One region of the Clostridium paraputrificum AGR2156 genome, then DNA from elsewhere that is predicted to be linked to it. Evidence: predicted binding sites of a transcription regulator. Region 1 holds the regulator's gene; the other holds the start of a gene.
The links. The regulator HrcA, encoded in region 1, represses chaperone genes, less so after heat shock. The targets are predictions, from matches to a motif close to TGTTAGCACTCNNNNNNNNNGAGTGCTAACA.
Positions count from the first base shown of each region.

Region 1 (17,104 bases):
AAAACAATATTTTTAATAGTATTATTTTGTGTTACTTTAATAGGTTTAATAAAGGTTAATATATTAAACACAAAAGCTTTATCTCCTTTAGGGAACACAAACGATAACTATAAATTAGTTAGTGAAGAATTTGGTGAGGATTTTTCTAATTTCATTCAAGATAAATCACCTGTAAAAATATATGTTGAAGAAGATGAAGAAACAATGGTTAGATTAGGAGAAAAGGATTTTATTATAAAATCGGAATCAAATTTAATAAACTTTGCTAAGGGAGTTTTTTCTAAAGTAGAAGATTTGTTTAATTAATAAACAAATAATGGATAAACCCCATAAATTCTATTTTTATTGACACACAGTAAGTGGTGTATGTTATAATTTAGCTGATTCTTATAATGGGGGTGAAGTGACTGTCTATATAAGACAGTTTTAATATATGAATAATGATAGAAAACAATATATAAGAAACTTTTCAATAGTAGCCCATATAGACCACGGTAAGTCTACTTTAGCAGATAGACTTTTAGAAGCTACAGGAACTCTTACACAAAGGGAAATGGAAGCTCAAGTTCTTGATAATATGGAACTTGAAAGAGAAAGAGGAATTACAATTAAATCACAAGCAGCTAGACTTGTTTATAGAAGAGATGATGGTAATGAGTATATCCTAAATCTTATAGATACTCCAGGTCACGTAGACTTCACATATGAAGTATCTAGAAGCTTAGCAGCCTGTGAAGGTGCTTTGTTAGTGGTAGATGCAACGCAAGGGATACAAGCACAAACCTTAGCTAACTGTTATTTAGCATTAGATAATGATTTAGAAATAGCACCAGTAATTAATAAGATAGATTTACCTTCATCAAGAGCTGAAGAAGTTAAACAAGAAATTGAAGATGTAATAGGAATTGAAGCAGAGAATGCTCCAATGATATCAGCTAAAACTGGATTAAATATCGATCAGGTTTTAGAAGAGATTGTTGAAAGATTACCAGCACCAGAAGGAGATGAAGATGCTTCTTTAAAGGCACTTATATTTGATTCTTACTATGATAGCTATAAAGGTGTAGTTTGTTATGTAAGAATTCTTGATGGAGTTGTTAAGCCTGGAACTAAAATTAAGTTAATGGCTACAGATAAGGTTTATGATGTAGTTGAGGTAGGTGTATTCACTCCAAGACTATTCCCAATTGGAGAATTAAGAGCTGGTGATGTTGGATATGTTACGGCTTCTATTAAAAATGTTAGAGATGCTAGAGTTGGTGACACTATAACTTATGCAGATAGACCAACAGCTGAAGCATTACCAGGATATAAACCAGCAGTACCAATGGTTTACTCAGGAATATACCCTGTTGATGGAGCTAAGTATGATGAATTAAAGGAAGCATTAGAAAAGCTTCAAATAAATGATGCTGCCTTAAACTTTGAACCAGAAACTTCTATAGCACTTGGATTTGGTTTTAGATGTGGTTTCCTTGGATTATTACACATGGAAATAATTCAAGAAAGAATAGAAAGAGAATTTAATTTAGATATTATTACAACAGCACCATCAGTTATTTATAAGGTAATAAAGACTGACGGAGAAGTTTTAGATATTACAAACCCTACAAATCTTCCTGAACCAACTGAAATTGATTATATGGAAGAACCAGTAGTAAAGGCTTCTATTATTACACCAACAGATTATGTGGGTGCAGTTATGGAGCTTTGCCAAGAAAGAAGAGGAACATATATTGATATGCAATATATGGAGGAAACAAGAGCGGTAATAACTTATGACATGCCTCTAAATGAAATAGTGTATGATTTCTTTGATACATTAAAATCAAGAACAAGAGGTTATGCTTCTCTTGATTATGAATTTAAGGGATATGTTCAAACAGAACTTGTTAAGCTTGATATATTATTAAATGGAGATGTTGTTGATGCTTTATCAATGATAGTTCCAAAGGAAAGAGCTTACCATAAGGGAAGAGGAATTGCAGAAAAGCTTAAAGAAATAATTCCAAGACAAATGTTTGAGGTTCCGATACAAGCAGCTGTAGGTTCTAAGATTATTGCTAGAGAAACTGTAAAGGCAATGAGAAAAGACGTATTAGCTAAGTGTTATGGTGGAGATATCTCAAGAAAGAAGAAGCTTCTTGAAAAGCAAAAAGAAGGTAAGAAGAGAATGAGACAGGTTGGATCTGTTGAAGTTCCACAAGAAGCATTCATGGCTGTATTAAAAGTTGATTAATAACGAAAGCTCAAGCAATTTAAGCTTGAGCTTTTTTATCTACCTAAAATATATTTTTTAAAAGAATATATATTCTTTTAAAGTAAAAATAATAAAAATAATATAATGAGATGTTAGAAAAAAATAATTTCATTATGGCTGGATTGCTTTTGTAATTAAAATATTATCTTCTCAATATAATTTAAAGAAATAAAATTTATTGGAGGGATGATAATGTTAGATGCTTTAATGAGAGACACTAAGATAAAACCAAAGAAGTTAAGGAGAAAAGGTTATACTACAGGAACTGTAAGAAGAAAAAATGGAGATGTGATACCTGTAATTTTAACTGGTAGAGTGGTTGATAGCTATTTAGCAATTCATGGTGATCATTCATGGATGGATATTAAGTTAGGGGATGAAGAGATAAATACAGAAATAGTAAATGTTTATAGAGATGTTTTAATGCACAATACTATTGATATAGATCTAAAGGAAAAATAATATTATAATTATTTTTGCAAATAAAGTAATTATCCTATAAAATAGATTTAAGATAATAATGAGAAGTTAATTAGGAGGATTATTATGTTTTTAACTGAATTAAATACAGAAGAGGCTAGTGCTTTTTTAAGTTTAGTAACTCAATTTGCTAAAGTGGATGAAACATTTGCTAAGGAAGAAAAAAGATTAATATATGATTATTTAGATGAATTAAGTTTAAAGGAAGAAGATATTAAAAATTTATCTTATGAAGAGATTATTAATGTATTAAAAAAATCTAAAAATAGAATTAAGTCTATAGTTTATTTTGAATTAGTTGGGCTAGCTTTAGTTGATGGGGAATATGGAGATAAAGAAATAGATTTTCTTGATAAGATAGCTGTTAGTTTAGATATTAGAAGAGATAAAAAAATAGCCTTTGCAAATTATTTCTTTAACTTTAAAGAAATTTATGATTTTTCGGTTGTAGAAGCTGAAAGTAAAATAGAATTGTTAAAAGAAGAAGCAGAAGCGTTACTATAATAAACTTAAGGGGTGCTATTAAAGTGCCTCTTTTTGTTTTGGGAGGAATTAATTTATGAAGGAAGTAGCATTATATATTCATATACCTTTTTGCAAGCAAAAGTGCTTTTATTGTGATTTTCCGTCATATGCAAGAAAAGATGACTTGATGAGTGATTATATAGAGGCTTTATTAATTGAATTAAAAGAGAAAATAAAAGACTATGAAGTAAGAAGTTTATTTATTGGAGGAGGAACACCTTCGTATTTAAATGAAGAAAATTTAAGTAAGCTAATGAAGGGAATAAAAAATATAAATTTTATTGAAGATGCAGAAAAAACAATAGAATGTAATCCAGGTACTGTATCAGAAGAAAAGTTTAATATTATGAAGGGCGGAGGAATTAACAGATTAAGTTTTGGGTTACAAACTACAAAAAATAATTTGTTAAAGGGAATTGGAAGAATACATACTTTTGAAGCTTTTAAAGATAATTATAATTTAGCAAGAAGTGTAGGTTTTAATAATATAAATATAGATATGATGTTTGGATTGCCAAACCAAAGTGTCAAGGATTGGACTGATAGTTTAGAAGAAGTGGCAAAGTTAAATCCAGAACATATATCTGCCTACAGTTTAATTATTGAAGAAGGAACACCTTTTTATAAATTATATAATGAAGATAAGTTAAAGCTTCCATCAGAGGAAGAAGAGAGAGAGATGTATAAGAAATGCAAAAATATCCTTATAGAAAATGGGTATCACCAATATGAAATTTCTAATTATGCAAAGGAAGGTAAAGAATGTTTACATAATGAAGTGTATTGGATGTGTAATGAATATATTGGAGTTGGAGCATCTTCTAGTTCGTATATAGATGGAAAGAGAATAAAGAATATAGATGATTTACGAGAGTATATAAAAAGAATAGGTAGTGGTAAAAGTATAGTAGATGAAGAGATTATAAATACTAAAAATGATAACATAGAAGAATTTATGTTTATGGGATTAAGAATGAATTGTGGTATTGAAGAGGAAGAGTTTAAAAGAAGATTTCATACTGATGTAGATAATGTCTATAAAGATGTTATTGAAGGTAATATAAACAAGGGATTATTAGAAAGAAAAAGAGGAAGAATATATTTAACTGATAAAGGTATAGAGCTTTCTAATATGGTCATGAGTGATATGATATTGTAATATTTAGAAAACTAAAGAAAAATAGAAATAAAGTGAAATAATCATGGTTTTTTGAAGAAAATAGAAAAAGGTGAGAAGTATTTGAAATTGACAAAGGAATAAAGAAATAATATATTTTAAATATAGTCATTAGCACTCAAACTTGGTGAGTGCTAACAATACGAGGTGAGGTTATGGCTATTGATGATAGAAAAATTAGAATTTTAGAAGCCATTATAAATGATTATATTAATACTGGTGAGCCAGTGGGATCTAGAACAATAGCAAAAAGGTATGATTTAGGTGTTGGTTCAGCAACAATAAGAAATGAAATGTCAGATTTAGAGGATATGGGATATTTAGAGCAACCTCATACATCAGCAGGGAGAGTGCCATCTAGCAAAGGTTATAGATTATATGTTGATAACTTAATGCAAAGGTCAAAGCTTTCCATTGATGAAGAATTAAGGATTAAAAAATATCTTATTGATTGTGCAATGCTAGAAGTAGATAAAATTGTAAAACAAGCAAGCACTTTACTTTCTGAATTGACTAATCTTACCTGTGTAGTACAAACACCATCCGTTAGACAAAGCTATATTAAGTCAGTTCAATTATTGATGGTAGATGAATTTAATTTGGTTTCTGTTATTGTAACTGATAGCGGAGTAATTAAAAATCATAGAATAAAGGTAGCTAAAGTTCCTTCAGTTGAAGAGTTACAAACCATAAATAAAGTCATAAATTCAAGATTGCAAAATCTTACAATAGACGAAATTAACTTAGAGGTAATAAATAACTTAAAAAGAGATTTCGTTGGATATGATGATTTGTTTAATGCAATAGTAACAGCATTATATGATAGTTTAAAAGAAGAAAATTCATCTGAAATATTCATGGAAGGAACAACAAATATATTTAACTATCAAGAATACAATGATATAGAAAGCGCTAAGGAGATATTAAATCTTCTTTATAATAAAGATTATGTAATTGAGCTTATTGAACCTAAAGGAGATATTACAATAAAAATTGGTGATGAAAATTATATACCAGGAGCCAAAAATTGTAGTGTAATATCAGCAGAATACTCATTAGGAGATAGACCAATTGGTACAATAGGGCTTATAGGTCCACAAAGGATTAACTATTCAAGGGTGATTTCAATAATGGCTCAAGTTATGAAAGAACTTAATGATATGTTAAAAGGCCAAGGCTTAGATTAAAAATAACGAGAAGAGGTGTAGAGTTTATAATGGAAGAAACAAATAAGAATGTTCAAGAAGACTTAAAAGAAACTACAGAGGAAATAAATGAAGAAGTAGTTCAGGAAGATGTTGTTGAAGAAATATTAGAAAATGAAGAAGTAGCTCAAGAAGAAAGCACTAATGGAGAAAGTGAAGAGGATGAATTGGCTATGCTTAGAAAAAATAAGGATGAAGTTAAAAGACTTAATAATGAAGTAGAAGCTTTAAAAGATAGACTTCTTAGAGTTACTGCTGAATATGAAAACTATAGAAAAAGAACTGCTAAAGAAAAAGAAGGAATTTATACAGATTCTTGTGCAGATGTAATAAAAGAAATACTACCAGTTGTTGATAACTTAGAAAGAGCATTGGCAGCTGATGGAAGTGTAGAAGATCTAAAAAAAGGTATTGAAATGACAATAAAGGGTCTTCAAAGTTCATTTGATAAGTTAGGTGTAGAAGAAATAGATGCTTCAGGAGAATTTGATCCTAATTTGCACCAAGCAGTAATGCATATTGAAGATGAATCTTTAGAAACTAATGTAGTTGCTGAAGTATTTATGAAAGGATACAAAAGAGGCGACAAGGTAATTAGACATACTGTAGTCAAAGTAGCTAACTAATTAAAAATTTTAATATATAAGAAATAAAAACTAGATTTTATCTATGTTTGAGGAGGAATAAATTATGGGAAAAATTATAGGTATTGACTTAGGTACTACAAACTCATGTGTAGCAGTAATGGAAGGTGGAGAACCAGTCGTTATAGCTAACTCAGAAGGAGCTAGAACTACTCCATCAGTAGTTTCGTTCCAAGCAAATGGAGAAAGATTAGTTGGGCAAGTAGCTAAAAGACAAGCGATTACAAACCCAGATAAAACAATAATATCAATTAAGAGAGAAATGGGAACTAATCATAAAACTAATATAGACGGTAAAGATTATTCACCACAAGAAATTTCAGCTATGATTCTTCAAAAAATCAAAGCTGATGCAGAAGCTTACTTAGGTGAAACTGTTTCTCAAGCAGTTATTACAGTACCTGCTTACTTCAATGATGCTGAAAGACAAGCGACAAAGGATGCTGGTAAGATAGCAGGGCTTGAAGTATTAAGAATCATAAACGAACCAACTGCTGCATCATTAGCATATGGTTTAGATAAGACTGATAAGAGTGAAAAGATATTAGTTTATGATCTAGGTGGAGGTACTTTCGATGTATCTATCCTAGAACTTGGAGATGGAGTTTTCGAAGTATTATCAACAAATGGGGATACTAAGCTAGGTGGAGATGACTTTGATAACAAGGTTATGGACTACATTGCTGAAACATTCAAAGCTGAAAATGGTATAGATTTAAGAAATGATAAGATGGCTCTTCAAAGATTAAAAGAAGCAGCTGAAAAAGCTAAGATAGAATTATCATCTTCAACTCAAACAAACATTAACTTACCATTCATAACTGCTGATGCAACTGGTCCAAAGCATATAGATATGAACTTAACTAGAGCTAAATTCAATGAATTAACTCATGATCTAGTTCAAAGATCAATTGAGCCAATGAAGAAAGCATTATCTGATGCAGGTCTTTCAATGAATCAAGTTGATAAGGTGATTTTAGTTGGTGGTTCTACAAGAATTCCAGCTGTTCAAGAAGCAGTTAAGAGCTTTACAGGAAAAGATCCTTCAAAGGGAGTTAACCCAGATGAATGTGTTGCTATAGGTGCAGCTATTCAAGCAGGTGTTTTAACTGGTGAAGTTAAAGACGTATTATTATTAGACGTTACTCCATTAACTTTAGGTATTGAAACTTTAGGTGGAGTTGCTACTGCATTAATAGAAAGAAATACAACTATCCCTGCAAGAAAGAGCCAAGTGTTCTCAACAGCAGCAGATGGTCAAACTTCAGTTGAAATTCATATCGTTCAAGGTGAAAGACAAATGGCAGCTGATAATAAGACTTTAGGTAGATTTACTCTATCAGGAATTGCTCCAGCTCCAAGAGGAATCCCTCAAATCGAAGTTACTTTTGATATAGATGCAAATGGTATTGTTAAGGTATCAGCTGTAGATAAGGGAACTGGTAAGGAAGCTAATATCACAATCACTGCTTCAACTAACTTAAGTGATGATGAAGTAGATAGAGCTGTTAAGGAAGCTGAAAAGTTCGCTGAAGAAGATAAGAAGAGAAAAGAAAAGATAGAAGTTCATAACAATGCTGATCAAGTTGTTTACCAAACTGAAAAGACATTAAATGAACTTGGAGATAAGGTATCAGCTGAAGATAAGGCTAAGATTGAAGCTAAATTAGAAGAAGTTAAGAAGATTAAAGATGGTGAAGATTTAGAAGCTATCAAGAAGGCAATGGATGAATTAACTCAAGAATTCTATGCTGTATCTTCTAAGATTTATGCAGATGCTAATGCAAATGGAGCAGCAGGTGCAGGTTTTGATCCAAACAACATGGGAGGAAACCCAGGTGCAGGATCAGCTCCACATGATGACAATGTTGTAGATGCAGATTTTAAAGTAGATGAAGATAAATAGTTGTCACAATTAATATGAATCTTATATAATAAGAGAGGGAAGGCAAAAGTCGTCTTCCCTTTTCTAAAGTTAATAAAAATTAGGTGGGTGAAAAATAGATGGCAAGCAGAGACTACTACGAAGTCCTAGGGCTTCAAAAGGGCGCTAGTGATGATGAAATAAAAAGAGCCTTTAGAAAGCTAGCTATAAAATACCATCCTGACAAAAATCAAGGGGATACGGAAGCTGAACAAAAGTTTAAAGAAATAAATGAAGCTTATCAAGTGCTTTCTGATCCTGAAAAGAAAGCTCAATATGATCAATTTGGAACAATTGACCCAGGAGCAGGATTCGGTGCAGGTGGATTTGGTGGCTTTGATTTCTCTGATATGGGAGGCTTTGGAGATATATTTGATACATTCTTTGGTGGTGGTGGATCAGGTAGAAGAAGAAATGGTCCAGTAAGAGGAAATGATATTGAATATACTTTAAGTTTAACATTTGAAGAAGCTGTATTTGGTACAGAAAAAGAGATATCTATAACAAGAAGTGAAAACTGTGAGGAGTGCCATGGATCAGGTGCTGAGCCTGGAACAAGTGCTAATACATGTCCAACTTGTGGAGGTTCAGGTCAAGTAAGAGTACAAAGGCAGACTCCATTAGGAAGCTTTGTAAGTACTACTACATGTGATAAGTGCGGAGGAAAAGGTAAGGTTATAGATACTCCGTGTCATACATGTCATGGAAAAGGTCACGTTAGAAAGAATAGAAAGATTACTGTTAAGATACCAGCAGGTGTAGATACAGGTAATGTAATGCCACTTAGAGGTCAAGGTGAACATGGTGAAAATGGCGGTTCACCAGGAGATTTATATATTAAGATAAGAGTTGCACCTTCTAAGCAATTTACTAGAAAGGGTAATGATATATATGTAGATACTCACATATCTATGGCTAAAGCTGCACTTGGAACAGAAATAAAAGTTCCAACTGTTGATGGAGATGTTAAGTACACAGTTCCTTCAGGAACACAATCAGGAACTCTATTTAGACTTAAAGGAAAAGGTGTTCCTAGAGTTAATTCATCAGGTAGAGGAGATCAATACGTTAAGGTTGTAGTTGATATTCCTAAGAATTTAAGTGATAAAGCCAAAGAAGCTTTAGTTGCATTTATGGAAGCAACTGGTGAAGCTGTTGAAGGCGAGCATAAGTCTCACAAAAAAGGATTTAATTTATTTAATAAATAAAGAAAAGACTGTGAAAGAATAGTATTTTTTCACAGTCTTTTTTTTCTTATAACAATTTTCCTATATATAGTATAAATAATTCCTATTGGACTTGGAAAAACTATGAATATAGAATAGATTATATAGAAACATAAGAAAAACTTTTAATATGAGGTGGAGATGTGAACAGTTTAAAGGAAATACTATTAGGTGAAATTGAAGATTTTAGAAAGGTTGGTCATAAGTTTTTAGATGGAGAATTAAACTTGATGCAATTTAAACATGAATCAGGTGGTATGGGGATGTATGCACACCGTGGTGGAAAAGAGTTTATGATAAGATTTAGAATACCTTCTGGGGTAACTGATTCAGATGAATTAAATTTAATTTATGACTATGCTAAAAAGCATAGTCTTGGTGGCATTCACTTTACAACACGACAAGCAATACAGTTACATGGGTTAACATTAGATGGTGCTTGTGATTTAATGAAGGAAGGATTAGAAGTGAATTTATTTACTAGAGGAGCTGGAGGTAACTTTCCAAGAAATGTAGCTCTTTCACCCTTAGCAGGTGTTGATAAGGAAGAAGAGTTTGATCCAACTCCATATGCATTAGCTGTTGGTAATCACTTTCTAAAGAAGATTTATACATATAAGTTGCCTAGAAAGTTAAAAGTATCTTTTTCTAATTCTTTTAAGGATACAGCTCATTGTACAGTGCAAGATTTAGGTTTTGTTGCTGTAAAGAGAGATGGAAAAGAATATTTCAAAGTTTATATAGGTGGAGGACTTGGAAATAATCCAAGAAAAGCTATAGAACTAGATGAATTGATAGAAGCTAAGGACGTTCTTTATTATATTGAAGGAATGACTAATCTTTTTATAGCAGAAGGAGACTATAAAAATAGAGCTAAAGCTAGAATTAGATATATAGCTGATAGAATGGGCGATGAAGAGTTTGTTAATCAATTTAAGCTTTATACAAAAGCTGAAAAAGAAAAAGGTGGATTAGAATTAAAGCTTCATCCTACTGAGATAAAAAAAGAAGGAATAAAAACAGAAGTTAAAGATAAGAGATTAATAGAGCAAAAACAAGAGGGACTTTATACTGTATATTTGCATCCAGTAGGAGGACAATTGAAATTAGAGGATCTTAGAGAGATTTTAGATACTATAGATAACTTTGAGGATGTAGAAGTAAGACTTGCAATGACTGAAGGAGTATACTTTAGAAACTTAAATGGTAAAGAAGCAGAAACCTTATTGAATATTACTAAGAAGATGGGGGGAGAAGCTGAAATATATCATAGCGTGGCGTGTATAGGTGTTCCAACATGTCAAATAGGAATAGGTAATAGTCAAGGGTTATTGTTTGATATAATAGACTACTTTAAAGGGAAAGATTATTCTTCAGATTTAATGCCAAGAGTACATATTTCAGGATGTACAAATTCATGTGGAGTACATGAAATAGGAAAGATAGGCTTTACAGGTAAGAAGAAGAGAGTAGATGATGCTGTAAAAGATGTTTTTGGATTGTTTATAAATGGAGATTTTACAGTGGAAAATGTAAGGTTAGGTGAATTTAAGGGAGATATGTTACCAGAGAGAATACCAGAATTTTTATATGAGTTAGCTATGAAGCTTGAAGAGGGTAATATTAAGTTTGAAGATTACATAAAAGAAGATGAATTTATGAACTTAGTAAATAAATATTCAGTATAAAATATAAGGGTTGTATCCAAGCTGATACAACCCTTTGTTAATATAAGGCATTCCTTGACATAACTTAAATGTAAAGTGTAAAATATTATATTAGTCAAAGAATAAGCGAAAGGATTGATTTTTTTGGAAGGAACTTGGATAGAGGTTAGAGTAATTACCAAAAGTGAGGCTTTAGAACCGATTTCTGGTATATTCTACGGACTAGATTGTAAGGGTGTTGCTATAGAGGATCCAGAAGATATATTAGGTAGAGAACAAGGACCGTTAACATGGGACTTTGCAGATATAAATGTACTAGAACACAAGGGTAAATTTGCAGTTGTTAAAGGGTATTTTTCAGAAGAAGATAATATAGATGAAATAATAGCTTATATCAATAAAAAGGTTGAAGAAATTAAATCATTAGGAATTGATGTGGGTGAAGGTAAAGTAGAGTTTGAAAAAATGTATGAAGAAGATTGGGCAAACAACTGGAAGAAGTACTATAAGCCTTCAAAGGTAGGAGAGAAAATAGTTGTCAAACCAATATGGGAAGAATATGAGGTAAAAGATGAAGAATTAGTAGTTGAATTGGATCCAGGAATGGCATTTGGAACAGGTGAACATGAAACTACAAGAATGTGTATTCAAGCTTTAGAAAAGTATGTTCAAAAAGACAGTACTGTATTTGATGTTGGTTGTGGTTCTGGAATACTTGCCATTGCAGCAGCTAAGCTTGGTGCAAAACTTGCAGTTGGAGTTGACTTAGATCCAGTAGCGGTAGAATCAGCGAAAGAAAATGTAGGATTCAATAACATAGACAATATTGAAATTCTACATGGAAACTTAATTGAAGTTATTGATGGTAAGGCTGATATAGTTGTAGCTAACATTATAGCAGAAATTATCTGTATATTAACTGAAGATGTAAGTAGAGTAATTAAGCCAAATGGATACTTTATAACATCAGGAATTATACATGATAGAGTAGAAATGGTTACTAATAAGTTAGAAGAATGCGGTTTTGAAGTTGTTAAGGTTAATAAGGATGGGGAATGGAACTGCATAATAGCAAAACTTAAGTAGTTAAGGAGAGAAGTATATGCATAAGTTTTTCACACCTGCTGAAAATATTAATTTTAATGAAGGAAAAATATTAGGTGATGATGTTAAACATATATATAAGGTTTTAAGATTAATTGAGGGGGAAGAGGTAGTTTTAAATAACTGCATAGGTGATGAATTCCTTGGGAAAATAAAAAGTATCTCAAAGACTGAAGTTATTATAGATATACTAGAAAAGTTAGATGTAGATAATGAAAGTCCAATAGAAATCTATTTATACCAAGGTCTTCCTAAGTCACAAAAGATGGACCTTATAGTTCAAAAGGGTACTGAACTTGGAATATCAAAGTTTGTACCAACTATTACTGATAGAGTAGATGTTAAACTTAAGGGAGAGTTTAAGAAGCTTGATAGGCTTAATAGAATAGCTCTTGAAGCTGCAAAGCAAAGTAAGAGAAGCCTTATTCCAAGGGTAGATGAGCCAATATCATTTGATGATGTTTTAGAGGAATTAGAGAAATTAGATTTATTCTTAGTTCCTTATGAGAACACTGAAAACTTTGGAATTAAAGGTGTAATAAAGGATTTAAGGGATAGTGGAAGATTAGATAATGTTAAAAAGATCGGTATAATGGTTGGACCAGAAGGCGGTTTTGAGGAAGAAGAAATTGAAAGACTAAAAGAAAAAGGTGCCTATATTATTACGCTAGGAAGTAGGATTCTAAGAACGGAAACAGCTGGATTTACAGCAACTGCTTTAGTGCAATATGAGTTAGGTGATTTAGGAGGAAATGTTTAATGAAGGTTGCATTTTCTACATTAGGATGTAGAGTTAATCATTATGAATCAGAAGCTATGGCAGAAAAGTTTATAAGAGAAGGATATGAGGTGACAGAGTTTACAGAAGTTGCTGATGTCTATGTTATAAATACATGTACAGTAACCAATATGGGAGATAAGAAATCTAGACAAATTATAAGTAGAGCTAGAAGACTTAATCCGGATGCTATAATAGCTGTTGTAGGATGTTATTCACAAATAGCACCAAAGGAAGTTTCAGCAATAGAAGGCGTTGATGTTGTTCTTGGGACTAGAAATAAGGGTGATGTAGTTTATTATGTAAATAAAGCTAGAGATGAACAAACAGCACAAATATACGTTGAAAGTGTATTAAGAAATAAGAAATTTGAGGCATTAAATATAGAAGAGTATCAAGATAAGACAAGAGCATTCTTAAAAATCCAAGATGGATGTAATAGATTCTGTGCATACTGTATAATACCTTATTCTAGGGGATCAGTATGTTCAAAGGAACCAAGACAAGTTCTTGACGAAATAAATAAGTTATCAGAACATGGATTTAAGGAAATAATATTATCAGGAATTCATACTGCATCATATGGGCTAGATTTAGATGGTGAAATCACTTTGGTTGATTTATTAGAAGAAATAGAAAAACTAGATGGTATTGAAAGAGTAAGAATAGGATCTATAGAACCAGCTTTCTTTACTCCAGAAGTAATTGAAAAAATTAGGAATATGAAGAAGCTATGTCCTCAGTTCCACCTTTCTCTTCAAAGTGGATGTAATGCTACATTAAAGAGAATGAATAGAAGGTACACAGCTGAAGAGTATGAAAGAATAGTTAATATTTTAAGAGAAAATATTAAAGATGTTTCTATTACAACTGACGTTATAGTTGGCTTCCCTGGAGAAACAGAAGAAGAATTTAATGAAACTTATGAATTCTTAAAGAGAATAAAGCTTACAAAAACTCATGTGTTTAAATATAGTCCAAGAGAAGGTACAAAGGCTGCAACTATGCCAAATCAATTAGATGGAACAGTTAAGGATAAAAGAAGTAAAGCTCTTATAGAATTAAATGATAAAAATGAAGGTGACTTTACTAGATTTATTGTTGGTAGAGTTATGGATGTACTTATAGAACAACCAGTAAAAGGGAAAGATGATGTATATGAAGGATATACTAGAAACTATGTTAAGGTTGAAGTTAAAGGTATAGAAGAAAACTTAAAAGGTCAAATAGTAAATTGCAAGATAGAAGAAGCTTTAGGAGATTATGCTGTAGCTACTCTTGTGAAATAAAAAAGTTACTATTAGAAGGGGGTGAATTTATGGAAGATTGTATTTTTTGTAAAATCATAAAGGGTGAAATACCAAGTAAAAAAGTATATGAAGATGAAAAGGTATATGCTTTTTATGATATAAGTCCAGAAGCACCTATACACTTTTTGGTAATACCTAAGGAGCATATAGAAAGTGCTAATGCCTTAAAAGAAGAAAATGCATCTGTGGTCGCACATATTTTCTTAGTAATTAATAAACTAGTTAGTGAGCTAGGTATTGCTGAAAAAGGCTACAGAATTGTAAATAATACAGGGAATGATGGAGGTCAAACTGTACATCATATGCATTTTCATGTTCTTGGAGGAAGAAGTTTAAATTGGCCTCCAGGCTAATAGTTAAATTTTTAAGAATTATTGACACAAGCAACCTTACTATTGTATAATATAGCATGTGTTATTAAGCCCGTAGCTGAGTTGAATTTAGAATTTTAGCTAGCGGAGGGAGGGATAATTAATGTCAGAAATCAAAGTTGGAGAAAACGAAACTCTTGAAAATGCGTTAAGAAGATTTAAGAGAAAATGTGCAAGAGCTGGAGTTCTTTCAGAAGTAAGAAAGAGAGAACACTACGAAAAGCCAAGCGTTAAGAAAAAGAAGAAATCAGAAGCTGCTAGAAAGAGAAAGTTCAAATAGAACGTTCTTTTTGAAAGAAGGTATGTGTATATGCCAACAGTAAAAGAAAGACTTCAAGAAGATTGGAAAACTGCTTTAAAGGCTAAAGATAAATTTAAAGCTAACGTTATAAGTACAGCAAAGTCTGCGATTTTATTAGTTGAAAAGACTGATGGAATAACAGCGGATGATGCGCTAGCTATAGAAATATTAGCTAAAGAAGTCAAGCAAAGAAGAGAAGCAATGCTTGAGTTTGAAAAGGGAAATAGACAGGATTTGGTTGATCAGTCAAAAGCTGAGATAGAAATTTTGTTAAATTACCTTCCTCAGCAGTTAAGTGAAGGGGAAATAAGGCAAATTATTGAAGAATCAGCTATTGAAGCGGGCGCTAGTAGCATTAAAGACATGGGAAAAGTTATGGCAATTGTTAGACCTAAGACATTAGGTAGAGCAGATGGCAAGCTTGTTAGTCAAATAGTAAAAGAATATTTAACTAATAAATAATAAGAAGAACTCTTCGAGTTCTTTTTATTGTTTTGTATGAGTCATTAAAATAGAGTTTAAGGCTAATATCAGCCTTAAACTCTATTTTTTTAATTTAATTACCTTGAGTACGAAGGAAATGGATATTTGTTTTTCTATGATTTGGAGCTTGCTATGGAACTAGAAAAATAAATATAAATTCCATTTTTTTATACTAACTATAAGGATTAACATATTCTAATTGTTCTTTTTTTTATATTTTAATCATAAATTACAATGATAGAAATATAAAAACGGGGGATTAGAGGTGGAGGAAAAATTAAATAAAGGTAGAGAAATCTTAGTAGATAAATTTGATTTGCCAGCAGAAATAGTAATGGATATTCCTAAGATAATTATTACAGGGAATAAAGAAATAACTATAGAAAATCATAAAGGGATATCTAGTTTTGAGAAAAATCTAATTAAAGTAAACTCTAAGGTTGGCAATATAAATATAGAGGGAAGTGATTTTGAAATTTTGTACATAGGGGGATCAACTATAAGTATAACTGGAAAATTTAAAACAATTATCTATGAGGATAAACAAAAATGATATTAGATAAATTAAAAGTTGGAAATATAATAGTTGAAATAAGTGCAAAATCACCTGAAAGAATACTTAACCTTCTATGGAACAGTGGGATAAAATCTAAGAACATTGTTAAGATTGATATAACTACAATTAGGTTAGAAATTGAATATAATGACTATAATGAAGTAGTAGGTGCTGTTAAAAGATGTGGCGGTAAAATTAAGATAATAAGTAAAAATGGTTGGGTGTTTCTAATATCTAGACTAAAGAGACAAATATCATTGGTGTTAGGTTTGTTGATATTTATAATAGGGATATTTTACTTGTCAACCTATATATGGTCTATAGATATACAAACAGGAAATAACTTGTCACCTTATCAGGTTAGAAAAGAATTAAAGAAAATTGGTATTGAGCCAGGCATAAAGAAAAGTAAGATTGATGTTTATAATATAGAAGATAAAGCTGCAGATATAAATAGCGATATATTATGGATAAGAGCAAGAGTGGAAGGATCTACATTGAAAATAGTCATTGAAGAGAAGGTTAATCCTCCAAAACCAATTAGTGATACATCTGGAGATTGTGTGGCTAAAGTCGGTGGAGAGATAAAAAGAGTTTTTGTATCTTCTGGTACTAGTAATGTAAGCCCAGGGGATTTTGTTAATGCGGGAGATGTTTTAATAAAGGGAATGCAAGGGAAAGAAGGAGAGGAATATGAAGTGCCTGCAAAGGGAATAGTTATAGCTAATACATTTTATGAGAAAGAAATGGAAGTGCAGGTGAGTGGTTCTAAGCTTGAGAAGACTGGTAAAAGAGGTAGGGATATTTATGTATCTTTCTTTGGCAGGAAAATTTACTTGAAAAAAGCTATAAATAACTTTAAGTATTATGATAAAATAGAAGATGAAAAAGGTTTTATTAAAACTACAACGTATTTTGAGAGAGCAGAGAAAGAAGTAAATTTAGATAAGGAAGAAGCAATTAAAACTGCAACTGAACAATTAACGAAATCATTTGAAAGAACTTTGAGTAATGATTACAAGATTGCTGATAAAGACGTGTATACAGAAGACATAGGTGAAGGTAAGTTACGTGTTAAGGTGACGTTTGTAGT
Region 1 is NZ_KE384122.1:368,026-385,129, forward strand. Features, by position in the region: gene G594_RS0116575 (hypothetical protein) at 1-306, shown strand, start outside; gene lepA (translation elongation factor 4) at 434-2,239, shown strand; gene G594_RS0116585 (hypothetical protein) at 2,453-2,722, shown strand; gene G594_RS0116590 (hypothetical protein) at 2,807-3,244, shown strand; gene hemW (radical SAM family heme chaperone HemW) at 3,300-4,424, shown strand; gene hrcA (heat-inducible transcriptional repressor HrcA) at 4,598-5,629, shown strand; gene grpE (nucleotide exchange factor GrpE) at 5,659-6,273, shown strand; gene dnaK (molecular chaperone DnaK) at 6,338-8,197, shown strand; gene dnaJ (molecular chaperone DnaJ) at 8,296-9,423, shown strand; gene G594_RS0116620 (nitrite/sulfite reductase) at 9,585-11,129, shown strand; gene prmA (50S ribosomal protein L11 methyltransferase) at 11,253-12,194, shown strand; gene G594_RS0116630 (RsmE family RNA methyltransferase) at 12,211-12,972, shown strand; gene mtaB (tRNA (N(6)-L-threonylcarbamoyladenosine(37)-C(2))-methylthiotransferase MtaB) at 12,972-14,279, shown strand; gene G594_RS0116640 (histidine triad nucleotide-binding protein) at 14,309-14,653, shown strand; gene rpsU (30S ribosomal protein S21) at 14,775-14,951, shown strand; gene G594_RS0116650 (GatB/YqeY domain-containing protein) at 14,982-15,434, shown strand; gene yqfC (sporulation protein YqfC) at 15,721-16,008, shown strand; gene yqfD (sporulation protein YqfD) at 16,005-17,104, shown strand, end outside.

Region 2 (17,104 bases), on a different contig from region 1:
GATTTGGAGAGAATATCAAAACTTAATACAGATGAGTGTCATGTAGCGCTACAAAACTTCAAGGGAGTTGGATCAAAGGTTGCAGATTGCATAATGCTGTTCTCTATGAGAAAGTACTCAGCTTTTCCAGTTGATGTATGGGTAAAGAGAGCAATGATATTTTTCTATGGTGCAGAAGATGCTTCTCTAAATAAAATAAGAATATTTGCTAGAGATAAATTTGGTGAATTAGCTGGATTTGCTCAACAGTATTTATTCTATTATGCTAGAGAGAATAAGATAAAGGTTGGAGAAGAATAGATAAGTTAATAATGAACTTGTAGTATAAGAGAAATCTCTAGAAGATTTCTCTTATACTATATTTCTTATAAAAATAATATTATTAATATAAATTATATTTTTAAAATAAATTCTTTTATTAAAAAAATTCTTATTATTTATATTATAAAAATTAATAGTCAAATAGGAATAAAAAAACTCTATGTGAGAATCTAATCACATAGAGTTTTAGTTTTTGCAACGAACAGCTTTTGATTTTTTTATTGTAATGTGAGTATCACCTGAGTGCTTGGATATAAATTTTAAGTAACGTTTGATTTTTTCATCATTTCTTAAACGATCAAGGGTAAAAAGTCTAGCGGCTAATTCACGATTAGTATATAAAGCATGAATTTGTTTGTGACAAGTAATACATAAATTAGCTGTAGGAAAATCTTTTCCACCACGTTCTTTTGGAACTAAATGATGCTCAGTTAATTGAGATACTTCTCTATTACATAATTCACATTTATAAACTGCTATCATAATTATCACCTATGAATATAGAATTTAGACAAGAACAATTATAACATGAAATATACATACAAACAAAATAAAATCAGAAAATTCCGACAATATATTTCACCTTTTTTACCAATGAGTATATATGTTATAATTTAATAGTAATTACAAATAAAGTAACTATGAGGGTATAAAAGAAGGATGAAGAGGTGATTGTATGTTCCAATTTGAAACGCAACTAAATAAGTTGAAGCATGAAGTACTAACAGCTGTAGCTAAATTAGCAAAGGATGATAAGTTAACTAAAGAGGCGATTGAAAAAGTGCCCTATGAAGTAATTAAAGGTGATACAGCAATGTATAGGTGCTGTGTCTATAAAGAGAGGGCTATTGTTTTAGAAAGAGCAAAGCTTGCATCAGGGTTTCTAGCTAATGGGGATACAGAGGATTTAGAGCTAATAGACATTAGACCTGATGAACAAATTATCTATGTTATCGAAGCAGCTTGTGATAAGTGTCCTATAAATAAGTATAGTGTAACAGATTCTTGTAGAAATTGTCTTGCACATAGATGTCAAGAGGCATGTAATTTTAATGCAATTAGTTATATTGCTGGACGAGCATATATAAATCAAGAGATATGTAAAGAATGTGGTATGTGTAAAAAAGCATGTCCTTATGATGCTATTTCAGAAGTTATGAGACCTTGTAAAAAAGTTTGTCCAACAGGAGCTTTGGATGTTAATCCAGAAACAAGAAGGTCTATTATAAAAGAAGAAAAATGCGTAAACTGTGGAGCTTGTATGTCAGCATGTCCTTTTGGTGCAATTTCTGATAAGAGTTTAATTGTACCAGTTGCAAAGAGATTAGCAAGGGGAAGAAAGATGTATGCAGTAGTAGCTCCTGCTATAACTGGTCAGTTTGGAGCAAAAATAGGATATGGACAAATTAAAAATGCAATAAAGAAACTAGGATTTATTGATATGGTAGAAGCAGCATGTGGTGCTGATGGAGTTACTGTTCATGAAAGTAATGAATTTGTTGAAAGAATGGAAAAGGGAGAGAATTATATGACTAATTCTTGTTGCCCAGGATTTTTAAATTATATTGAAAAGATGTTCCCAGATCAAAAGGATAAGATATCAGGTACAGTTTCGCCAATGGTAGCTACAGGTAGATATATTAAAAAGAATGATCCCGATTCAAAGGTGGTATTTATAGGTCCATGTACAGCTAAAAAGAGCGAAGCCGTTAGAGATGGTATTAAGGGAGCTGTAGACTATGTACTTACATTTGAGGAGCTTATTGCATTATTTGAAGCATTTGATATAGATCCTGCAGAATGTGAGAATGAAGTTGTAGATGATGCATCTATATTTGGTAGAGGTTTTGGAACTGCTGGAGGATTAACTGCAGCTATAGAAAACTATATAAAAGAAGCAGGAGTAGATGTAGAATTTAAACCAGTTAAGGTATCTGGTGGAATAGAAATAAAGAAAACTATGAATATGGCTAAGGTTGGAAGATTAAGTGGTAACTTTATTGAAGGTATGATGTGTGAAGGTGGATGTATAAATGGTGCAGGTACAATAGTTCCATCTTTAAGAGCAAAAGGAGTATTCAATAAGACTAATATTCAAGCCACTAAAAAGACGGTATTGTCAAATAAATCTTTAAAAGAATATAAAGAAATTAATTTAGAAAGATAGGTATCTAAAAACTGCAAGAATAATATCATAATTAGTATTCTTGTAGTTTTTTCTTATGTATAAATAATTATTTGAAATAGTTAGAAAAATTAAGCAAATAGAAAATATTTAAGCCTAGTTAGTTATAATTAGGTTATTTAAGGTAATAATATAGAAGATAATATTTGAATAAAATGGATAGGGAGGATATTATAATAATTGTATTAGCACTCTATTAAAGTGAGTGCTAACAAAGGATAAAAATAAGTTTTTATAGGCCTACAAAAACTATAGATTCTAACTATGTCGGGTTAGAAACAGGGTTATAAATATATAAGGAGATTATAGGAGGTATTGTTATGAATATTAAACCACTTGGAGACAGAGTAGTAATTAAAAAGTTAGAAGCCGAGGAAACAACAAAAAGCGGAATTGTTTTAACAGGTAGTGCAAAAGAAAGACCTCAAGAGGCTGAAGTTGTTGCTGTAGGTCCAGGAGCAATGGTAGATGGAAATAGAGTAGCAATGGAAGTTAAGATTGGGGATAAAGTTTTATATTCTAAATATGCAGGAACAGAAGTTAAAGTTGATGGAGAAGAATACACTATTTTAAAACAAGAAGATATATTAGCAGTAGTGGAATAGGAGGAGATTTATTATGGCTAAAATGTTAATGTTTGGTGAAGAAGCAAGAAGATCAATGCAAGTTGGTGTTGATAAGCTAGCAGATACAGTAAAGGTAACTTTAGGACCTAAGGGAAGAAACGTAGTTTTAGGTAAGAAATTTGGTGCACCTCTTATAACTAATGATGGTGTTTCAATTGCAAGAGAAATAGAATTAGAAGATCCATATGAAAATATGGGAGCTCAACTTGTAAAAGAAGTTGCAACAAAAACTAATGATGTAGCAGGGGATGGAACTACAACAGCTACACTTTTAGCACAAGCAATTGTTAGAGAAGGTTTGAAAAATGTAACAGCTGGAGCTAATCCAATGTTAATAAGAAATGGTATTAATATTGCAGTTAAAAAAGCTGTTGAAGAAATACAAGCAATATCTAAGCCTGTAGAAGGTAAAGAAGATATATCAAGAGTTGCTGCAATATCAGCTGCTGATGAGGAAATTGGTAAGTTAATTGCAGATGCCATGGAGAGAGTAGGTAACGAAGGAGTTATTACTATTGAAGAATCTAAGTCTATGGGAACAGAATTAGATGTAGTAGAAGGTATGCAATTTGATAGAGGATATGTATCAGCTTATATGTCAACTGATATGGAAAAGATGGAAGCTAACCTAGATAATCCATATATATTAATTACAGATAAGAAGATTTCTAACATACAAGAAATACTTCCAATACTTGAACAAATAGTTCAATCAGGAAAGAAGCTATTAATTATTGCTGAAGATATTGAAGGAGAAGCAATGGCTACATTAGTAGTTAATAAGTTAAGAGGAACATTTACTTGTGTAGGTGTAAAAGCTCCTGGATTTGGTGATAGAAGGAAAGAAATGCTTCAAGATATAGCTATACTAACAGGTGGTAGAGTTATTTCTGAAGAATTAGGAATGGATTTAAAAGAAACAACTATAGATATGTTAGGAAAAGCAGATAGTGTTAAGGTTACTAAAGAAAGCACTGTAATAGTAAATGGTAAGGGAGATTCTAATGCTATAAAAGAAAGAATCACTCAAGTAAGAAGTCAAATAGAAGAAACAACTTCAGACTTTGATAAAGAAAAGCTACAAGAAAGATTGGCTAAACTAGCTGGTGGTGTGGCAGTCATTAAAGTTGGTGCTGCAACTGAAACAGAGCTTAAGGAAAGAAAGCTTAGAATAGAAGATGCTTTAGCAGCTACAAAAGCAGCTGTTGAAGAAGGAATAGTACCAGGTGGTGGAACAGCTTATGTTAATGTTATAAATAAGGTAAATGAATTAAAGTCTGATGTTGCAGATACTCAAGTTGGTATAAATATAATTGTTAGATCTTTAGAGGAACCAATGAGACAAATAGCTAAGAATGCTGGTGTAGAAGGTTCAGTTATAATAGAAAAAGTTAAGAATAGTGAAGCTGGTATAGGTTATGATGCTTTACATGACCAATATGTGAACATGATAAAGACCGGTATAGTTGATCCAACTAAGGTTACAAGGTCTGCGCTTCAAAATGCTGCATCTGTAGCATCAACATTCTTAACAACTGAAGCTGCAGTTGTAGATCTTCCTGAAAAGGAAGCTCCGATAGCTCCAGACCCATCAATGGGTGGAATGTACTAAGAAGTTTTAGAGAGATAAGGAAAAAAGTCCTTATCTCTCTTTTTTACGTGTGTAGTAATAAAATATCATAAATGTTAAGAGTTTTTTAAAAAAATTAAATTTATATAAAAAGCATAGGAGATATATGAAGAAAGTAGAGCTAGTAAGTAAATGGATTTAGTGGAAAATGTCGTCAAAAAAACTGTGTAAATTATTTAAATTTATTCCATAAAAGTGTATAATTAATATAAAGTAGGAAATAGTGGTGAGAAGATGATTAGGACTAAGAAAAGGTTAGGAGATATTTTAGTACAAGCAGGGAAGATAAATCAATCGGATTTAATGTCGGCCTTAAAGAAACAAGCTTTAAGCGGAAGACGACTTGGGGAAATATTAGTTGACGAAGGACTAGTTAGTGAAAACGATATCTTGTCTGTTCTTGAGTTACAATTGGGAATAAAAAAAGTTAATTTAGATTCCATTGATATAGATGAAAATGCCATAAGATCAGTATCAGAATCTATTGCTAGAAAACATAATATTTTACCTATAAAAATTGAAGGAAATGATATATATATTGCAATGTCAGACCCCTTTAATTTAATGGCTGTAGAAGATGTTAAGGTAGTAACTGGACTTAATGTTAAAAAAGTATTAGAAAAAAAAGACTCTATATCAAAAGCTATTAAAAACTTTTATACGAAACAATATGCAGAAAAAGTAGCACAAGATTTAGTTCAAAAAGAAAAAGAGAATACTAAGAAAAAGCAAGAAGAAAAGCAAGTTTCAGAACTTGAAAAAGCTACGGCTAATGCTCCAGTTGTTAAATTAGTAGATACTATAATACAAAACTCTATCAGAATGGGTGCGAGTGACGTTCACGTAGAACCATTTGAAAATGAAGTTAGAGTAAGAGCAAGAGTAGATGGAAGCTTACAAAATATGCTTAGTATACCTAAAGAGTCACAAAATACTTTGATTACAAGAATCAAAATATTAGCAAATTTAAATATTGCAGAAAAAAGAATTCCACAAGACGGTAGAATTCTTACCAATATAGATGGAAAAGCAGTTGATTTGAGAGTTTCTATCCTTCCAACCGTAAATGGTGAGAAGGTGGTTATAAGAATTCTTTCTAAAGATTCTAGCCTTATGAATAAGGAAAGCCTAGGAATGAGAAAGGATGACATGAAAAAACTTGAACAGATATTGCAAAATCCTTTTGGGATAATCCTAGTAACTGGACCTACAGGAAGTGGTAAATCAACTACCTTATATGCAGTTTTAAATGAATTAAATACTATAGATAAAAATATTATTACAGTAGAAGATCCAGTTGAATTTATGGTTGATGGTATAAATCAAGTAAATGTTAATGCAAAAGCTGGATTAACATTTGCATCAGGTCTTAGATCAATATTAAGACAAGACCCTGATATCATAATGGTTGGAGAAATTAGAGATGGTGAAACGGCAGAAATAGCCATTAGAGCAGCTATTACAGGACACGTAGTTTTAAGTACACTACATACAAATGATGCACCATCCTCAGTTGCTAGATTAGTTGATATGGGAATTGAACCATATTTAATATCAACATCTGTAACAGGAATAATTGCACAAAGACTTGTTAGAAAGGTTTGCACCAAGTGTGCTAAAAAGTACTATGCCTCAGAATATGAAAAAAGAATTCTTGGTAGGGATAGTGATGAAAAGATAATTTTAACTAAGGGAGAAGGATGTCCACATTGTAATGGGACAGGCTATAAAGGAAGAATTGGTATTTATGAAATACTTCCTATTGAAAGAAATGTTAGGGATGCAATTACAGCAGGAAAGAATTCAGATGTGTTAAAAGATATTGCTATTAGAGATGGAATGAAAACACTAACAATGGCATGTATGGAACATGTTTATGAAGGAATTACAACTGTAGATGAATTATTAAGGGTAGCTGTAGTAAGAGAATGATGTATTCATAAAGGAGAGGGGGAGTTCTAGTGGCTATATTTAGATATAGTGCAGTTAATGATAGCAATCATGCTATTAGTGGGAGTATGGAGGCTAATTCAAGCAAGGAAGTTGTAACTAGCTTGAGAGAAAGAGGATATTACATTACTGATATACAAGGAGAAAGTGCTTTAAATAAAGATATTGATTTGAATTTCTTAAAAAAGATAACATTGAAAGATTTAGCTTTATTTAGTAGACAGTTTGCATTTACTCTTCAATCAGGTATGCCAATGTTAAGATGTGTAGAACTTTGTATAGAGCAAACTGAGAATAAGGTTCTTCAAGATGTTTTAAGAAGAGCAAAGGAAGAAATAAAAAGAGGTAGAGCTTTGTCAGACGCTTTAAAGTATGAGGATGGAATTCCAGACTTTATGGTAAATATGATAACAGCAGGTGAAGCATCAGGTAATTTGGATACAGTAATGTATGAGGTATCTGAGTATTATGATAAGTTATATAAACAACAAAGAAAGATAAAGTCTGCAACCGCATATCCGAAAGTAGTAGGAGTTTTTGCTGTACTTATAGTTATTTTCTTACTTATATTTGTTGTTCCCCAGTTTGTAAATAACTTAGCAGCAGCTGGAGGGGAGTTGCCGTTACCAACAAAAATAATTTTAGCGATAAGTAATTTTGTATCAGCTTATTGGTATATAGTTTTATTAATAGCAGTAGCAGCTATAGCCTTTAAGAAGTTAGTTTTAGATAAGGATGAAAACTTTATCCTTTGGAGAGATAAAAATAAAATAACTGGTCCATTGTTTGGATCAATTAATGCACAAATAATGGCTAGTAGGTTTGCAAATACATTTTATATTTTAAATAATTCTGGAATGTCTATTTTAAAAAGCTTAGAAATATCTACTAATGTATTAGAAAATTCTTATGTTGAAAGTAAGATGGAATATGCAAAAGAGGATATAAAAAGAGGAAATCTAATAGGAAAAACTATAGAAGATTTAGATATATTCCCGTTAATGTTAACTCAAATGATAACTGTTGGTGAAGAAACAGGAGCCTTAGATGCTTTGCTTAAGAAGACGGCTGAATATTATGATGGTGAAGCAGAAGCAGCAGTAGATAAATTAATTACAATGATAGAGCCATTGTTAATTATTGGACTTGCTGGAGTTGTTTTAATTATAATTCTTGCAGTAATGCTTCCAATGTTTAATATGATGGATGCTATTCAAGGAATGTAAAGTTGTATATAAATTTAAAGTTTATATAAATATTAATTAATTTTTAGGAGGTATAATTTATGAATGAATTAGCTAAGAAGAAAAAGAAAGGTTTTACACTTATTGAACTTATTGCAGTTATCGCTATTATTGGTATTTTAGCTGCAGTGTTAGTACCAAAAGTTATTGGGTATATGGAAGATGCACAAGATTCTAAGGTAATTACTCAAGCAAGGAATGTAAGAATGGCATATGAGACAATGATATCAAAGGATCCAGATATAACTTTTGGAGGTGTTGGAACAGATCCAGGTACTGTTACTGTAGACGATGTTGTGTCAGAGTATACCACCAATACAAGTACTTGGGAAAAATATGTATCAGTTACAAGTAATGATGTAAGCGAATTAAAAGGTGATGTAGATATGGATGAATTAAAAGCTGCAACTGCATCAGGGGATCCTTCATCAATAGCAAACTAGTATATATTTAATTATTAGAATAGCCTCTTTAATGTATAAGAGGCTATTCTGAAATAGGAGAATTAAATGGATTTTATTATTAGCATAATGATATTTATCTTTGGAACAATTATTGGAAGTTTTTTGAATGTATGCATATATAGAATACCCAAAGAAGAATCAATAGCATATCCGCCTTCTCATTGTGGAAGTTGTGGACATAATCTTAAAGTATGGGATTTAGTGCCTATATTTAGTTGGTTATTTTTAAAAGGAAAATGTAGATATTGTGGAGAAAAGGTATCAAAGCAATATCCATTGATTGAGGGAGCAACAGGGTTGCTTTTTGTATTTTTATATTTAAAATTTGGACTTACAATTGAATTATTAAAATATATGATTTTTACAAGTATTTTAATAGTTATTGGTATAATAGACTTTAAAACTCAAGATGTGTACGATTCAACAATTATAGTTTTAGTGGTAATTGGAGTATTTTTTACTATAATTGAGTTTTTTATGAATAAACAAGTAGGCTTTATTAGTATTATATTAGGAATAGCAATTCCAGTCCTAATAATATCAATCTTTGCCTGGTTTGGAGCAATGGGCTGGGGGGATGTAGAAATAATAGGTATTGTAGGATTGTTTCTAGGATTTAAGATGAATATGTTAAATTTATTCATCTCAATAGTCTTAGGAGGAATGGCTGCATTTGTATTAATGATATGGAAAAGAAGAGGGGGCAAGGATACCATGGCATTTGGTCCTTATATAGCTCTCTCATCATATATAACACTTCTTTTTGGAAGTGAAATTTTACAATGGTATTTAAGTTTTATAAGGTAAGTGAGGTGGGGGTATGTTCGAAAAAGACTTAATTGCAATAGACATAAATAAAGAAACTATTTCAATTTTAGTTGGAACAAGATACAAAATATCTAATGGTACTACAATTGAAACTCCGAGAAATTCATTTGATAATGGGAGAATTTTAGATGTAAACATAATATCAGGAGCAATAGCACCGCATATAAAGAAGGCAAAAACTAAGGATGTTGCTTTTGTTGTAAGAGGCGAGGATATTATTACAAGACATTTAAACATTCCATTTGCAAAAGATGAAGCTATGAGAGATTCAGTAGATTTTGAGTTAAGGCAGTTCATGGGAGATAGAGTAGACGAATATTATTTTGATTACCAAATCATAAATCAAAATAAAAATGATGGAACAGGAAAATGTGATGTTCTTGTAGTAGCTTGTTCTAAGGATAAGATTGATGCGTTTATGGAACTTGGAAAAACTTTAAGGCTTAATGTAAAGGCAATAGACTTATATGCGAATGTAGTAGCTAGAGTCTTTGGAGATTTAAGAAAATCTACAACAAAAGGAATAAAAACTATTGGAGTAATTGGAATAGATTCTGATGATTCCAATATTACAATTATGGAATGGGGAAAACTTATACTAGAAAAATATAAAGATAGTGGAATATTAAGTACAGTAGATAAGGATTTTACTAATTTAACTGAATATAATTCTATATTAGATACTGTGGACTTAATTGAGCCTAAACAGTCAGGAGAAGAAAGTGATATAGAATTATACTTTAAGGATGAGGCTAATGACTATAATACTCTAATACAGTACTATACATCAGGTAAAGTTAAGAAAAACTTAGATAGAATATATGTAATGGGATCAGCTACTAGAATTAAAGGGATTGAACAATATTTTGAAGTTAATTTAAGTTCTAGGGCAGCTAAGTTACCTATGTTTTCTGATTTAAAGACAAGCGTAAAGACACCTAAGAAGATTAAGTTGAAAGACTATATTATGTGTTATGGATTATTATTGAGGAGGGATTAGGGTGAGTAGAGAGTTAAATTTAGTCCCTCAGGTAAATTCCAATACCAAAGGTGCTGTGAAATCAAGTAAAACAATAATGTTAATTTTATTATTAGTGGTTGTGTTTGTTGGAGGAAGCTTTGGCTATAGAATAGGGAAAGAGTATCTATTAAATAAGAAAGCAGAAAATTTAAAGAATGAGTTAGCTTTAAGTAATGTTAAAGTAAAGGAAAAAGAAGAGCTAGATCAACAAATAGCGGCAACAAATCAGCAAATTACTAAAGCAGAACAATTGAAATTGCTTATGGATATAGATACAGATGAGTTAATAAAAGAGTTATATAAATTAGTAGAAATAGATGGAATAAAGATAACAAGTATTAACTATAAAGGGGGAGTATCTTCCAGTGTAGAAATTAATGGAAATTCAGGTGATAAGAGTGCTATACAAAAGATGTGGGCTAATCTTAGAGAAAATGAGAAATTTGCTGATTCTCATGTTAATAGTTGGAGTGGTGAAGGTGAAATAAAGTTTTCAGTAAGTGTAAAGACAAAGGGAGGTAGTGCAAATGAAAAGTAAAACTAATGGACGAGCTACCACAAAAAATGAAAAGATAATATTATATGTGTTAGGAGTATTATCTATATTTGCTCTTTGTTATTTATTCATAATATCTCCAGGTGAAGAAAAAACTAAAAATTTAAAACAAGAAATTAAAAGTTTAGAGAGTCAGTTAGTTTCTGTTCAAAGTATTGACTATGATATTGAGCAGAGAAAAAAAACATTGGATGATTTGATGGTTAAGTATAAAGAAGCTACTATAACGTTACCTAAAACAGATAGATATCCAGAAGTTTTTAGAGATGTAGAAAAAATGGTTACAGAATCAGGCCTTTCCTCATCTAATGGCTCTTTTGAAAAAACATCAGTTATTCAATTAGTCGGGGTAGAAGAAGGACAAGAGTCTTCTAATTTAAAAGGAATGAGAAAGATTCAAATAACTTATTCTGTTAAAGGGGATATAAACAAGGTATTATCATTTATTGATAAGTTAGAGAATTATGACAGAATTGCAGAGTTAAACTCTTTTAATCATAGTGGTGAAGGGTGTTCTATAGTGTTTTCATTCTATGATTCTGGAGAAGGCGGAGCAGAAGAATATGATTTTAATTAATAAAACCTTCTAATTAAAGATGGAGGTGTAGTTTTGAAAGTAAAAAAGAAAAAAGGATTTACTTTAATAGAGATTGCAGTGGCTTTAGCAGCTTTTGTAATTATTATGCTTGCAATAACTGGACTGTTAATATCTGTTATTAAAATTAGTTCAATAAATAGTGCAACATATAGTACAGATAATATTTCAAAAGTATTTTTTGAAACATTGAAGGAAGATAGAGTTGCGTTGAACAATATGCCCAAAACAGTAGGTACAAAATATAAGTGTAGCTTTTCAAATGCAGATGAGGTTAGAGCATTAGTAAAAGAACATTTGTTAGATGATGATTCAAGTAACAAGCCAGATGGGGTCTCTGATCCAAGTGATTTTAATTTATGTAAGCAAAGTTCATCAGAGTATAGTATGGGAATATATATTAATTGGAATGCTGATGGATTCTATGAAATAGAGACTTGGTGTTGGGATACAAATAAAGGTGAATCAAGCCTAATTAATAGAAAAACCTATGTAACTCCTAGGTAGATGAGGAGGTAGAGTATATGAAAAAGAAAAAAGGTTTTACATTAGTTGAACTTATAGCAGTAATAGGAATAACAGTTATATTTGGGGCTATTGTACTTGGAATATCAATTACATCTGGAAAATTATTTTCAATGACACAATCTCAATCAGTTTTTAATGATGAAGCAAGACTAATTATAAGTACATTAGAAGAAGATTTAAGAATTGGTAAAGAAATAGATGCTACAGCTTTAAATCTTACAGGAAGTAGTAGTATTACAATTAATGGAATTATAGATACTTGCTATAATTTTAATTTGCCATCCGGTAGCTTTGAAAAATTATTATCGTTAAAGGTAAAGGGAGATTTGTATTATTATATTAAGGTAGGAGATAGAGTTGAAAGAAAGAAATTTGGAGGGGCTGCATTTACATCAGATGTTTCTGGAATTGAAAAAATTAAAGATATAGAGATAAAAAAAAGTGTTGATTCAACGGATAAAAGATATTTTATAACTATTGAATTTGTAAATTTACATGGTGAAATTACAGAATATAAGTCAGCTGTAATGCCAAGAAATTAGGAGGGGAAGTATGAGGAGAAAAGTTAAAAAAGGATCAGCATTAATAACTGTACTAGTTTTTTCCCTTTTATTTGTGGTTATATCTGGAGTTTCTACTTTAGCAGTAGTAAATACAATGAAGGGAAATTCTGGTGAAGAGAAATATCAAACTTTATACTATGAAGCAGAGGCTGGAATTGAAAGAGCATTGGCTAATGCAAATAGTGGTGATTATGATGCATTAGGGGATTTAGGAACATCATCATTTACAATACATGATTCTGCAATGTTTGGAGAAGTTAATGTGAATTTAACAAAGCATATAAATGCATCAGATGAGTATTTACAAGTTGTAAGTACATCAACAACAACTTCTGGGCAAAGTAGGACAGTTAATGCAAAAATAAGAAAATATATTTATGCAAATGATATATTTAGGTATTCAATATGTGGTGAAAATGTAGAGGTAAATGGTGGAGGTTCTCTTAATTTAGATCCTTCTTTAATTAATTCTTCTAATTCAACAGCTAATGTGGGGGCAGGCAGTGTAGCTGCAGGCTCAGAAACAAATGAGCAATTTGAGTTGCCTATTTTTGATAATAGTAAAATACCATATTATAATGGAACACTAGAAATAAATTGTTCAAATAGTAATACTTTAATAAATAATTTAGAGTCCATGAGTTCAGATTTTAGTAAGCCTGTAAGAAAAGTTCCATTATCAACTCCTAATTTTAATGTGTATCTAATTAATGCTGATAAAGTTAAGGTGGTTACACCTGCATTTAATATAGAGAATGTGATGATATTATGCAATGGAGACTTGGAGTTTGTGTTATCAGGACCTTGCCAAATGAAAGGATCTAGTTTAGTGGCGAAAAGTGTAACTGTTGGTAATTTTAATATGCAAATATCTTATAGACCATATGATGAAAATAGTCCAGATTCTCCAGCTATAACATTTTCTCCTTTGTATAGAGCGCATTTGGAAATGTTAATGGATGGATATACTGATGCTTCTAGCAACACTGTAAATGGAATTTCGTATTATGCACCTAATTATAGTTATGGTGGCGGTCCAAGTGCTGGAGGTAGCTTATCAGGGATAATATCAGATTATGAGTAGAAATAAAGTGTTAGTTTGGCTAACACTTTTTCTTTTTGCAATTTTAATTTCATATTTTATTGACAGAAAAGAATAAATAATCTATAATAAGTTTAATTTAATAAGTAGCACATTTACAACTCGTATATCCCCTGAATAAGGCAGGGAGTATCTACCGGAAGCCGTAAATTTCCGACTATGGGTGAATTTGATATAACTTAGTATAGATTACTATAGGCATATTAACTTCACTTAGGTAAGTTAATGTGCTTTTTTTGTACTCAAAAATAGGTAAAAAATGAAATTATACTTGCAAGAAAATTTAGAAATGCAAATAATTATTCAAAGATATGGGGAGGCAATATTATGGCAAGAATTTTAAAACAAGCTTATACATTTGATGATGTATTATTAGTACCTAACAAATCAGAGATTTTACCAAGGGAAGTAACATTAAAAACAAACTTAACAAAGAAAATAGCTTTAAACATTCCTCTAATTAGTGCAGGTATGGATACAGTTACTGAATCTAAGATGGCAATAGCTATGGCTAGAGAAGGTGGAATAGGAATTATACATAAAAATATGACAATAGCAGAGCAAGCTAAAGAAGTTGATAGAGTAAAGAGACAAGAAAATGGAGTAATAACAGATCCCATTTATCTTTCACCAGAACATACTTTAGCAGATGCAGAAGAATTAATGGGCCAATATAGAATTTCAGGTGTACCAATAACTGTTGAAGGAAAGTTAGTAGGTATCTTAACTAATAGAGATACTACTTTTGAAACAGATTATTCTAAAAAAATAGGTGATGTAATGACTAAGGAAAACTTAGTTACTGCACCAGAAAATACAACTGTAGAAGAAGCTAAAGAAATTTTAAAGAAACATAAAATAGAAAAGTTACCTTTAGTAGATAAGGAAGGAAATTTAAAAGGACTTATTACAATAAAAGATATAGAAAAAACTAAATCTTATCCTGATGCTGCAAAAGATGGACAAGGTAGATTACTTTGTGGAGCAGCAGTTGGTGTAACGGCTGATATGATGGATAGAGTTGATGCTTTAGTAAAAGTTAAGGTTGATGTTATAACTTTAGATACAGCTCATGGTCATTCAAGGGGTGTTTTAGATGCTGTTAAGAAGATAAAAGCTAAATATCCAGAACTTCAAATAATAGCAGGTAATGTTGCAACTGCAGAAGCAACTGTAGATTTAATAAAGGCAGGAGCAGACTGTGTTAAGGTTGGTATTGGGCCTGGATCAATCTGTACAACAAGAGTTGTTGCAGGGGTTGGGGTTCCTCAATTAACAGCAGTTATGGATTGTGCTGAAGCTGCAAGAGAATACGGAGTTCCAGTTATAGCAGATGGTGGAATTAAGTATTCTGGAGATATAGTAAAGGCTTTATCTGCAGGAGCAAAGGTAGCAATGATGGGATCATTATTTGCAGGATGTGAAGAAGCTCCTGGGGATATAGAAATATATCAAGGAAGAAGCTACAAAGTATATAGAGGCATGGGATCATTAGCTGCTATGGCTTGTGGTTCAAAGGATAGATATTTCCAAGAAGGAAATAAAAAATTAGTTCCTGAAGGTGTTGAAGGTAGAATTGCTTATAAAGGATATGTTGCAGATACAATATATCAATTGCTTGGTGGAATTAGATCAGGTATGGGATACCTAGGATCGAAAGATTTAGATACATTATATGAAACTGCAACTTTTGTAGTTCAAACATCTGCAGGGTTAAGAGAAAGTCACCCTCATGATATTAATATAACTAAAGAAGCACCAAACTATAGTGTAAGCCAATAAAATGTTGTAAAAAAGTGAGAACTGTAAGATAATATAAAATAATACTATTATTTGGAGGTCAGCATGAAAAAAGAGTTAGTTTTGGTTATTGACTTTGGTGGTCAATATAATCAATTAATAGCTAGAAGAGTAAGAGAGTGTAATGTATATTGTGAGGTTCATCCGCACAATTTAAGTATTGATAAGATTAAGGAAATGAATCCAAAGGGTATAATTTTCACAGGTGGTCCAAACAGTGTATATGGAGAAGATTCACCTTTATGTGATAAAGCTATATTTGAATTAGGAATACCTGTACTTGGTATATGCTATGGTTCTCAACTTATGGCTCATATGCTTGGTGGAAGTGTTGCAACAGCACCTGTAAGTGAATATGGAAAAACAGAAGTGGCTGTAGATTCAAAATCGAAATTATTTAATGAAGTTTCAGAAACAACAATTTGTTGGATGAGTCATACAGACTACATAGAAAAGGCTCCGGAAGACTTTAAAGTAGTAGCTCATACTCCAGTTTGTCCAGTTGCAGCTATGGAATGTGAAGAAAAGAACTTATATGCTGTTCAATTCCATCCAGAAGTTATGCACACACAAGAAGGTACGAAGATGCTTTCAAACTTTGTTTATAATGTTTGTGGTTGTGTTGGGGATTGGAAGATGGATTCTTTTGTTGAAAAAACTATTGAAGAAATTAGAGAAAAAGTTGGAGATGGTAAAGTATTATGTGCTTTATCAGGTGGAGTTGATTCATCAGTAGCAGCTGTATTACTTTCAAAAGCTGTTGGAAAGCAACTAACATGTGTTTTTGTAGATCATGGATTACTTCGTAAAAATGAAGGGGATGAAGTAGAAGAAGTATTTGGACCTAATGGTGCTTATGATTTAAACTTTATACGCGTTAATGCTCAAGAAAGATTTTATGAAAAGCTAGCAGGAGTAGAGGACCCAGAAACAAAGAGAAAAATAATTGGTGAAGAGTTCATTAGAGTATTTGAAGAGGAAGCTAAGAAGATAGGCTCAGTAGATTATCTTGTTCAAGGAACAATATATCCAGACGTTATTGAAAGTGGTTTAGGTAAGTCAGCTGTAATTAAGTCACATCACAATGTTGGAGGGCTTCCTGATTGTGTAGACTTTAAAGAAATAATTGAACCATTAAGATTATTATTTAAGGATGAAGTTCGTAAAGCAGGACTTGAGCTTGGAATTCCAGAAAAACTTGTATTCAGACAACCTTTCCCTGGACCAGGACTTGGTATAAGAATAATTGGAGAAGTTACGGCTGAGAAAGTTAGAATTGTTCAAGATGCAGATGCTATATATAGAGAAGAAATAGCTAAGGCTGGTATAGATAAGGAAATAGGACAATATTTTGCTGCTTTAACTAACATGAGATCAGTTGGTGTTATGGGAGATGAAAGAACGTATGATTATGCAGTTGCCCTTCGTGCTGTAACAACAAGTGACTTTATGACTGCAGAATCTGCAGACCTTCCATGGGAAGTACTTGGAAAAGTAACAACTAGAATAGTAAATGAAGTAAATGGGGTTAATCGTGTAATGTATGATTGCACTGGTAAACCACCAGCTACTATAGAATTTGAATAATAGATAAATATTAACTTAAGTAAAAAAGCCTGTTTTATAGTATTTGTTTTAATTAATAAACTATAAAATAGGCTTAAATTTATGTAGTTCCCCCCTAATTCTAC
Region 2 is NZ_AUJC01000011.1:133,374-150,477, forward strand. Features, by position in the region: gene G594_RS0112655 (DNA-3-methyladenine glycosylase family protein) at 1-300, shown strand, start outside; gene G594_RS0112660 (HNH endonuclease) at 508-804, opposite strand; gene G594_RS0112665 (4Fe-4S dicluster domain-containing protein) at 998-2,488, shown strand; gene groES (co-chaperone GroES) at 2,827-3,111, shown strand; gene groL (chaperonin GroEL) at 3,125-4,744, shown strand; gene G594_RS0112680 (GspE/PulE family protein) at 4,997-6,694, shown strand; gene G594_RS0112685 (type II secretion system F family protein) at 6,724-7,938, shown strand; gene G594_RS20555 (type II secretion system protein) at 7,998-8,399, shown strand; gene G594_RS0112695 (prepilin peptidase) at 8,466-9,227, shown strand; gene pilM (type IV pilus biogenesis protein PilM) at 9,241-10,248, shown strand; gene G594_RS0112705 (PilN domain-containing protein) at 10,250-10,807, shown strand; gene pilO (type 4a pilus biogenesis protein PilO) at 10,797-11,402, shown strand; gene G594_RS0112715 (PilW family protein) at 11,436-11,927, shown strand; gene G594_RS0112720 (PilW family protein) at 11,945-12,490, shown strand; gene G594_RS0112725 (hypothetical protein) at 12,501-13,595, shown strand; purine riboswitch at 13,696-13,793, shown strand; gene guaB (IMP dehydrogenase) at 13,941-15,395, shown strand; gene guaA (glutamine-hydrolyzing GMP synthase) at 15,459-17,000, shown strand.
Region 2: the regulator HrcA is predicted to act here: its motif matches at 2,690-2,720, upstream of groES (co-chaperone GroES).